Regions from separate parts of the Rhodococcus sp. MT28 genome, predicted to be linked through region 3. Evidence: riboswitches for the same ligand, from Rfam matches in the RefSeq annotation. Region 3 holds a riboswitch; each other region holds the start of a gene.

Region 1 (3,301 bases), on a different contig from region 3:
GATCGGTGTTGATGGCCTTGGCGATCGGCGGCATCATCGGCTCTCTCGCCTACGCCCCACTGGCGCCGATCATGTCCCGGCGGCTGATCATGATTTTTGCCGTCGCCGTTCTCGGCATAGCGATGCTGGCCATGGCGCTCCTACCTCCGCTGTGGGTGATCCTCGTACTTGCCGGACTGCAGGGCCTCGTCTACGGACCAGTCGGCCCGATCGCCAACTACGCCATGCAGACGCACAGCCCGGAGCACATGCGCGGACGCGTCGTCGGTGTCATGACGTCGACGGCCTACGCCGCCGGCCCGCTCGGCTACCTCGCGGTCGGCCCGCTGCTCGATCAACTCGGAATCGCGTCGACCTTTGTGGCCCTGTCGATTCCGATCATCCTGATCGCCGCAGTATGTGCCTCCCTACCGGTGCTTCGCGAACTCGATCGTCCGCGGCACTCGACCGACGTCAGTTGAACCCCATCACGTCGTTGCCCCAGGCGACGCGCAGTCCGTGATCGGGGTCGCTGACGAGGGTGTCGGCGGAGTCGATCAACAGCGTCGACCGCTTCTCTTCCTCGTACGGCGCCCAGTGCTTCGAGCCGTCGAGGGCCGCCGGCACGGCATGCCTGGCGAAGGCCAACCATCGCCGTTGGATACGGCCGGCCACCTCCATCGCAGCCTTCCGTCCGCCGAGCCAGAACGTGGGGTCGACGTTCAGGGTTCCGAAATTGCCGAATACATAAGGTAATTCGGTCGCGTGGCCCGCGCCGATCCGCGCCGCCTTGAGCATCGGCGTCGCGTGATCGAAGCGGTAGACCCATGTAGGGGAATGCCTGCAGTGCGCGTCTGCGATCCAGAGGGTCGGCATGCGAAACGCCGCGTCCCGTGACAGTGCCAGCGCGCCACTCGGTTTCGCATGGTCAGGGTAAGCCGACATGATCTCGGCAAGTTTGGTCGCGGAGATGTCGGGGTGATCGTCGGCCAGTAATTGGAGCATTGCCTCGACGGACTGCGCACTCACCGGCATCAGCGGAGACTTCATGAACTTGAAGATCGACGCCTCGTCCTTGTTGGAACCGATGATCAGTGGGATTCGGTGCGCGTAACCCTTCTGGAAAGCCGCAACCGGGTAGTGCGGCACCAGATCGCGATCGACAACGGGTGCCATCGCCAAAGTTCCCGGAATCCGGGTCGGAATTTCGTTGACCAAATCATCGCTTGCCTTGACGAGCAGTTCCAGATCCGTGGTCAGCAGATCGCCTGCGTCTTCGGGGTCGATCGAGAGCAGTTCGAGAAACCGCTCCGCCACGGTCTTGGCGCGCTCGGCCCCGTAGACGGAGGTCGCGGGCGGACTCTGGGCAATCGCACGATGGAACAGACCTTCGGCGCTCGGACAGGTCATGAGCGTCGTGATGGATCCTGCGCCGGAGGACTCACCGAACACGGTCACCGCACTCGGGTCACCACCGAAGGCGTCGATGTTGTCTCGAACCCATTCGAGTGCCGCAATCTGGTCTCGCAGACCACAGTTCGATTCGAAAACAGTATCCGCGGTGGAGAATGCAGACAGGTCCAGGAATCCGAGTGCGCCGACGCGATAGTTGAAGGAGACGAGAACGACGTCACCGGTTTCAGCCAGATGACGGCCGTCGTAGATCGTTTGGGCGGCGGATCCGAGGCAGTAGGCGCCGCCGTGAATCCACACCATCACCGGTCGCGGCGTGCCGTCGGGTCGCGGGGCCCAGACGTTGATCGACAGGCAGTCCTCGTCGATTTTGAAGGCCCGATCGATCGGAACCGCCGGACTCTGGCCTTGCGGCGCGATCGGCCCGAACTCACGACAGTCGCGCACCCCGTCCCACGGCTGTGCGGGTTGTGGCGCTCGGAACCTCCGCTCACCCACCGGCGCCGCTGCGTAGGGCATGCCCTTCCACGCGAATACACCGCCATCCGGATACCCGCGGGCTTCTCCGCCTCGCGCCCGGATCACCAGAGTTCCGTCCTCGCCGAGATTTGGTCGAACGTCGGTCTCCATGTCTGAATCCCCTCCCGACCCGCGCGTGTGGCAATCAAGACCAAACCTACCAATCTCGGACGGGTGTGCGCCGAGTACACAACCCCTCGGTGTTAAGGTCGCCTAGTTCTGACACGGGGTGCTCCGCATGGGCGGGGCTGAGAACACACCCGGGAACCTGATCAGGTAATGCTGACGAAGGGATGTCATGGCTACTACGCAGCCTGCATACAATTCTGCCGAAAACTCGGTGGCCACAGCGCCGTCGACGGATCGGTTCACAGATCGACTCTGGGCCGAGACGAAGGCCCTCCGCGAGTCGATCGACTCACTGGAGTTCCTCCGCCGCCTCGGCGACGGAACATTGCCTCTCGACGCGTTCCGCACGTACATCGAGCAAGACAAGCTTTATCTCGAGGGGTATTCGAAAGCGTTGTCCCTGGTCGCGGCCCATGCCCCGGATCCGCAGTCCGCGGGCTTCTGGTCGAATTCCGCGTCCACGGCAGCGACAGTGGAATCTGCGCTTCACGACGGACTTCTCACCGGTGGAATTCTTCCAGCGGGATCGGGAAGGCTCGAGCATTCGCAGGCCTGCCTGGGATACGTCTCGTATCTGACGGCGACTGCAGCAACTGCGCCTTACCCGGTCTCCGCAGCGGCAGTACTCCCCTGCTTCTGGATCTACGCCGAGGTCGGCCGCGATCTTGCCGCTTCAGCGCGCGAGGTACTCGACGCCGATCCGTCGCATCCGTACGCACAGTGGGTCACGACCTACGACGCACCCGAATTCCACGAGTCGGTGGCGCAGGCCCGCGTGCTGGTCGATGCTGCGGCCGAAGCTGCCACCGAGACAGAGCGTGAGGCGATGAGTGAAGCATTCCGCATCGCCAGCCGCTATGAGCTGATGTTCTGGGATTCCGCACTCCACCAGCAGCCTTGGCCGGCGTCGTGATGTCGTTTGCGGCGCTGCGCCGCACGCTTGCCACGTCTGCCGCGATCGCAGCCGCGTTCACAGTTCTGACCGGATGCGCCTCTGACACCGGCTCTTCCGACGGGACCATTCGGTTCGCACTCGACTGGACACCGAACACGAACCACACCGGTTTGTACGTAGCACTCCAAGAGGGCTACTTCGAGGACGCCGGCCTGGACGTCTCGATCCTGCCGTACAACAACACCTCGCCCGACACCCTGGTCGATGCCGGCAATGCGGAGTTCGGCATCAGCACACAGAGTCAGGCCACGTTCGCCCGTGCAGCCGGCGCCGCCACGACGTCCGTCATCGCGCCACTTCAGCACC
Region 2 (3,301 bases), on a different contig from region 3:
CGTGATCGACAAAATCTTCCAGGCCCTGCGGATAGGTCGGCGGCATCAGATTGAAACCGTCGGCACCGCGGCCGTTCAACCAGGATCCCATCTCGTCGGCAATCGACTCCGGTGTTCCGATCATCGTTGCGTGACCACCACCCGCAGCGAGCGTCCCGAGGAGTTCCCGCACAGTCGGTGCGTCCTTCTCGACGATCCGCAAAATAGTGGCGTAGCGGCCCTGCGGCCCGGTGAACGCTTCGAGTGGAGGCAACGGGGGCACGGGCCCGTCGAGATCCCAGTTCTCGCAATCCTGTCCGGTGAACAACGAGAGTTGGCGTATCGACTGTTCGGTGGGCAGCAGGAGATCGAGTTCGGCCTTCTTCGCCCTGGCCTCGGCGACGGTGCTGCCGACGTAGGTGACCAGTCCCGGCATCACGGCGACCGAACTCGAATCCCGGCCGGCTCGCTCGATTCTCGATTTCACGTCCGCGTAGTAGGCCTGTGCGCTGGGTAAGTCGTAGGCAACCGAATAGATTGCCTCGGCGCGACGCGCCGCCAGATCGCGACCCTGCTCGGACGCCCCGGCCTGAAACAAAACCGGTCTGCCCTGCGGGGATCGAGGAACCGTCAACGGGCCGTCGACACGAAAATGCTTGCCGTCGTGATCGATGCGAGAAATCTTGCCTGCGTCGGCAAAACGTCCCGCCCGGTCGAGGATCAGCGCGTCTTCCGACCACGAATCCCACAATGCGAGGGCCACTTCGACAAATTCGTCGGCTCGTTCATATCGGGAGGCGTGATCGGGCATCGCCTCGAGTCCGTGGTTGCGCGCCTCCTGGTCGAACATCGAGGTCACGACGTTCCAGCCGGCCCGTCCGCCGCTGATGTGGTCGAGCGAGGCCAACAGTCGTGCCGCGTGGAATGGCGTGTAGAAAGTGGTGGAAATGGTGGTCACCAGGCCGATGTCCGCTGTCGCTCGCGCCATGGCAGTCAATGCGGTGATCGGCTCGAGAAACCACGACGCACCCGACTCGGGTTCGCGAACACTGTGACCGTCAGCGAAGAAGACGGCGTCCAGCTTGCCGCGTTCGGCGATCTGGGCGAGCGACTCGTAATACGTGATGCCGCCGAGACTTTCGACCGGTGAGTCGCGATGACGCCATGCCGCACTGTGATGTCCGCAACCGAGCAGGAACGCACCTATCCGCAGCTGTGCGCCCATCAGTTCTTGACGAGTCCGCCGTCGACAACCAGGTTCTGGCCGGTCACGGCCCGTGACCATGGTGAGGCGAAAAAGAGTGCAGCGTCGGCAAATTCGTCCGGCGTGGTGACTCGGCGCAGGGGAGTGCTTGCCGCGATCATGTCGAACACGGCTTCCGGTGTTGCGGCGCTCGCATCGGTGGTGCGGAGCAAGCCGCCCGAGACCATGTTGACTGTGATCCCGTCCGGACCGAGGTCGGCGGACAGCGTCCGTGTCAGTGCCAACAGTGCGGCCTTGGCAGCGGTGTAGTCGTGGTACGGAACTACCGGATTCTGGACCAGATTGGTTCCGACAGTGATGATTCGGCCGAAGCCGAGTTCGCGCATGCCTGGTAGCGCTGCCTGGGTGGTATTGAGTGTTCCGGCAACAGCTCCGCGTAGTTGAGAGTCGAAGTCGGCCCAGGTGATCGTGTCCGCGTTCGGCCGGGCATCGCCGTTGAACGAGAAGTCGACCAGTGCATTGTCGACCACGGTCGAGATCGGTGCGTCGAATCTCTCGCGTGCAGCGGAGAACAACTGGTCGACGGAACTGCGGTCCGTCACGTCCGCCTGGACTGCGAAGGCTCGATCCTCACCCAGTTCGGTGACCAGGGTCTCGGCGGTGTCACGGCTCTTGTTGTAGTTCACGATCACCCGGGCCCCCGAGCGGGAGAATGCTCGGCTCAGTGCGGCGCCGAGCCCGCGGGCGCCACCGGTGATCAGAACGATCTGCTCGTCCAGGTTCAATGCGCGCTGAAATTGCTGTTCGGTCATGTCGACATCCCTCCGCCAGTGCTAACTGGTCAGGTTCATCGGGTCTGATCTCAGCCGACTTTTTCGGCACCCCGTGTCACCGACCATCAGACCACGAGCGGTGAATCGTCCTGAACGCCGGGTGCGTTGTAACGGCCGGCGCGATGAGTTTTCGATCGCTCGGGAGTCGTAATTGCAAGCGAAGTGGCAACCGGCCGCTCGCCTTCGCCCCAGGAGATTCCGATGACCACCCAGCCCGTCCACAACGAAACTGTTTCCGGTAACGCCACGACGACGACACCTTCGGCCACGGCTCGCAAGCTCGGATACGTCCTGAGTGGGCTGTTCGTCGTTTTCATGCTCTTCGACGGCATCATCCACATTCTCAACCTTCAGACAGTCAAGGATGCGTCGGCTGAACTTGGGTTGCCGGACTCGCTGGCATTGACGGCTGGGGTGGTGCAACTGATCTGCCTTGCGCTGTACGTGATTCCGCGAACGTCGATACTCGGCGCGATTCTGCTCACCGGTTACCTGGGGGGAGCGGTGTTGACCAACCTTCGAGCTGAACAGCCTCTGCTGAGCACGACCCTGTTTGCCGTCTACACCGGAATCGTCATGTGGGCGGGACTGTATCTCCGGGACGAGAAGGTTCGCGAGATCATCCCGCTGCGTCGGGCCTGAAATAGGCCCCCGAGGGGGTTGCGTGGGACGCGGTGTCCCATTATGTTTGACCTCATTCAAGTCCGTCGACTGCAATCGACGGACTGGCCGTGAGGAGACACCGATGGCTCGGTCAGCGTCGATCGAAGTGGAAAAGCCGTACCACCAGGTACTGCAGACTTTGTCCGAGGGCTCAGTTGCCCGCAGTTTCGATCCCTATCTCGACATCGACTGGGATTCACCAGAGTTCGCGATCGATCCGCATGATCCGAGATGGGTGCTCTCGTCCGTGTCGGACCCCCTCGGGGCGACGCAGTGGTACCAGGATCAGTCGTTGGAGCGTCGAATCGCCATGGGAATGTGGCGTCAGGCGAACGTGACCAAGGTGGGTTCGGCCTTCGAGAGCATCTTGATCCGGGGAATGCTGCAATACATCATGGCGCTACCCAACCAGTCGCCTGAGTTCCGGTACTGCCTGCACGAGATGACCGAAGAGTGCAATCATATCCAGATGTTCCAGGAACTCGTCAATCGCATGGACATCGACGTGCCGGGTATGCGTCCGATGTTCCGGCGACTGTCGCCGATCATCGGAGTGCTGGGAGCAAAGTTCCCGGTCATCTTCTTCATCGGCATTCTGGCTGGTGAAGAACCGATCGACCAC
Region 3 (3,301 bases):
CTGTGAGCAAGATCACTTAATCCGACTTTTCGGACATCCAATCGCACCTAGGAACTGGGAGTTTGTTGTCTGATCGGACAACTTCCGTTCATAATTCGAGTCAGGCGTGCTGACCCGTAACTGTGCGGAAATCGCCCGGCAAACACTTGACGAACGCCAGTTACCGGCTTTCAGCGCCCAGCGACGGCTGCGGCGAGGCGTTGCGCGGCCGCCTGGGGATCCGATGCTTGCGTGATTGCACGCACGACGACGATGCGCGTGGCGCCGGCGTCGAGCAGCTCTGGCAGACGTTCCTCGTCGATGCCGCCGATCGCGAACCAGGGCCGCGGCGGTGCGGCGTCGGCGGTCGATCGAACCAGTTCCAAACCGGACGCACTTCGATTCGGTTTGGTCGGTGTCGCCCAGACCGGCCCGGTACAGAAGTAGTCGACGCCCTCTTCGATGGCGGCCAGACTCGCCTGCGCGCGACTGCTCGTCGAACGGCCGATGACTACGTCTTCACCGACAACGGTTCGCGCGTAGGGGACGGGAATGTCGTTCTGGCCGAGGTGGAGGATGTCGGCGCCGGAAGCCATCGCGAGATCCGCGCGATCGTTGACGGCCAACAATGCGCCGTGGCGTCGCGCTGCGGTCGCGAGAATGCCCAGCGCCACCAGTTCGTCCTTGGCCTCGAGCGGGCCGAACTCGCGCTCACCGGCAGAGCCTTTGTCACGCAATTGGATGATGTCGACTCCGCCGGACAATGCTGCCTCGGCGAACTGCGCGAGGTCGCCTTTCTCGCGGCGCGCGTCGGTGCACAGGTACAGCCGTGCTGCTGCCAGGCGCTCGCGCCGGTCGATGTCGTTACTGGGATGTGTGGGGTGCACGGAGCAAACGGTAGCCTCTAGGGAGCAAGGTTCGACACGGGAGTCCTGAAACGTCGTCGTCACTTTTTGTCGTGACTGCGAGGTTCGTAGGGCTGAGAGGGGATCGCGACCAGATCCCGACCGTCAGACCTGACCCGGATCATGCCGGCGCAGGAAGTGGAGGTGGAGTTTCGTGAGTACACACGCTCGTACGGTGTCGGTTGTCGGCGGCGGTGTCATCGGTCTCGCTATCGCGTGGCGAGCAGCCCGCGACGGGTGGGCCGTTCGGTTGTACGACCCGTCCATTGGATCAGGTGCTTCGTGGGTGGCGGGCGGAATGCTTGCCCCGCTTTCCGAAGGCTGGCCGGGTGAAGAAACCGCGTTGACAATCGGTGCAGCGTCCCTGGAACGGTGGCCGACGTTCGGCGAGGAGCTCGGAAAATTCGGGCAATCGGTCTTCACCGCGGACAGCTCGCTGACGGTTGCACTCGACGCTGCCGACGCGCAGGACCTGCAGACCATCGCCGAGTGGGTGAGCTCGCAGGGGCACGAACTCGAAGTTCTCGGTCGCGCGCGCATCCGTGAACTCGAACCGATGCTGGGCCGGGGCATCCGGTCGGGGTTGATGGCTGTCGGTGAGTCCGCCGTCGACAACAGACTTCTGCTGGCGGCGTTGCAGAAGGCCTGTGCGGAATCCGGCGTCGAATTGATCGCGCGGGCCGTCGACGACCTCGCCGAACTCGATACCGATCAGACAGTGCTCACCGCCGGTATCGCGTCACCCAAGCTGTGGCCCGGGCTACCGGTACGCCCGGTCAAGGGCGAAATCCTTCGCTTGCGCAGTAGGCCTGGAGTCACCCCGGCGCCCAGCCGCACCATCCGCGGAAGCGTCCACGGGCGGCCCGCCTACCTCGTCCCGCGCGGTGACGGAATCGTCGTCGGCGCAACACAATACGAGTCTGGTGAGGACACACAGGTCACGATGGCCGGAGTACGGGACCTGATCAACGACGCCGAGGCACTGATGCCGGCGATCGGCGAATACGAACTGTACGAGTGCGCGGCAGGTCTGCGTCCCATGACGCCGGACAACCTGCCGTTGATCGGGCGCGTGTCCGATCGTGTTGTCGTCTCCACCGGGCACGGCCGCAACGGAGTCCTGCTGACGCCCGTCACCGCCGATGCGACGGTCGCGTTGCTGAACGGCACATCTTTGGTCGAGGTAAAAGGAACCGAACCCGAGCGGTTCGCAGTAGCTAAGGAAAATTCATGAGTGAGCAGGTCCCGATCGGGATCACCGTCAACGGCGAAGATCTCGAGTTCGATCGAGCAGTCACGGTGACCGAACTTCTGACGCACCTCGAGTTGCCGAGCAAAGGCATCGCCGTCGCCGTCGACGGTGCGCTCTTTCCTCGCGGGCGTTGGGACGAATCCGTCGGACGTGGTTGGGAAATCGAGATCCTCACGGCGGTGCAGGGTGGCTGAGCAGGACCTTCTCACTATCGCGGGCCGCAGTTTCGGTTCCCGGCTCATCACGGGGACAGGCGGCGCCGCCAACCTTGCGGTCCTCGAGGAAGCGCTTGTCGCCTCCGGTACCGAACTGACCACCGTCGCGATGCGGCGAGTCGACGCGGCCGGCGGCACCGGCGTTCTGGACCTGCTTCGTCGCCTCGGAATCGAACCGTTGCCGAACACCGCCGGGTGTCGGGGCGCCGCCGAAGCGGTCCTGACGGCGCAGTTGGCACGCGAAGCGCTCGAGACGAACTGGGTCAAACTCGAAGTCATCGCCGACGAGCGGACTCTGCTGCCCGACGCAATCGAACTCGTCTCCGCCGCAGAACAATTGGTGGACGACGGATTCACCGTCCTGCCGTACACGACGGACGATCCGGTGCTGGCGCTTCGCCTCGAAGAGGTCGGCTGCGCGGCAGTCATGCCGCTCGGTTCACCCATCGGGACAGGGCTGGGTATCGCGAATCCGCACAATATCGAGATGATCGTCGAGCGCGCCGGCGTGCCCGTCATCCTCGACGCCGGAATCGGAACGGCCAGCGACGCCACCCTTGCCATGGAGTTGGGCTGCGACGCCGTCCTACTTGCGACAGCGGTGACGCGGGCCAAGAATCCCGCGTTGATGGCGTCGGCGATGCGGCACGCAGTGGTAGCAGGTTTCGAAGCGCGTCACGCCGGCCGGATTCCCAAGCGGTTCTGGGCCCAAGCATCGTCCTGACGGACCATTTCCGGGTGTTTTCTCAGGGTTATGCCCAGATTGTCCGGCTTCGTGTCCTACCTGAGTACCACTCGGAACTAGACCTGTGGCCGATGTGCTGGTCATTGCCGGTAGGGCAAAGTTCTCCTCATGATTGAACTGAGGGGATTGACCAAGGTTTACGGACCGACGAAAGCGGTGGACGATTTGTCGTTCACGGTCAAGCCGGGCATCGTGACGGGCTTCC

Evidence for each region. A riboswitch is a leader RNA that binds a small molecule or an ion and turns the genes downstream of it on or off. The one in region 3 is predicted to bind thiamine pyrophosphate.
Region 1: it holds a riboswitch for thiamine pyrophosphate, as region 3 does, so the genes downstream of both, AC1Q6C_RS28040 (TenA family protein) here and thiO (glycine oxidase ThiO) in region 3, are expected to answer to the same signal.
Region 2: it holds a riboswitch for thiamine pyrophosphate, as region 3 does, so the genes downstream of both, AC1Q6C_RS25095 (3-oxoacyl-ACP reductase) here and thiO (glycine oxidase ThiO) in region 3, are expected to answer to the same signal.

Annotation. Positions count from the first base shown of each region.
Region 1 covers NZ_JBXAFD010000010.1:27,603-30,903, forward strand. Annotated here, with positions in the region: gene AC1Q6C_RS28030 (MFS transporter) at 1-461, shown strand, start outside; gene AC1Q6C_RS28035 (carboxylesterase/lipase family protein) at 454-2,022, opposite strand; TPP riboswitch at 2,127-2,222, shown strand; gene AC1Q6C_RS28040 (TenA family protein) at 2,210-2,953, shown strand; gene AC1Q6C_RS28045 (ABC transporter substrate-binding protein) at 2,953-3,301, shown strand, end outside.
Region 2 covers NZ_JBXAFD010000007.1:35,179-38,479, reverse strand. Annotated here, with positions in the region: gene AC1Q6C_RS25100 (LLM class flavin-dependent oxidoreductase) at 1-1,204, opposite strand, end outside; gene AC1Q6C_RS25095 (3-oxoacyl-ACP reductase) at 1,204-1,968, opposite strand; TPP riboswitch at 1,986-2,079, opposite strand; gene AC1Q6C_RS25090 (DoxX family protein) at 2,218-2,658, shown strand; gene AC1Q6C_RS25085 (AurF N-oxygenase family protein) at 2,762-3,301, shown strand, end outside.
Region 3 covers NZ_JBXAFD010000004.1:378,811-382,111, reverse strand. Annotated here, with positions in the region: gene thiE (thiamine phosphate synthase) at 171-866, opposite strand; TPP riboswitch at 893-1,039, shown strand; gene thiO (glycine oxidase ThiO) at 1,039-2,118, shown strand; gene thiS (sulfur carrier protein ThiS) at 2,115-2,330, shown strand; gene AC1Q6C_RS18190 (thiazole synthase) at 2,323-3,075, shown strand; gene AC1Q6C_RS18185 (ABC transporter ATP-binding protein) at 3,205-3,301, shown strand, end outside.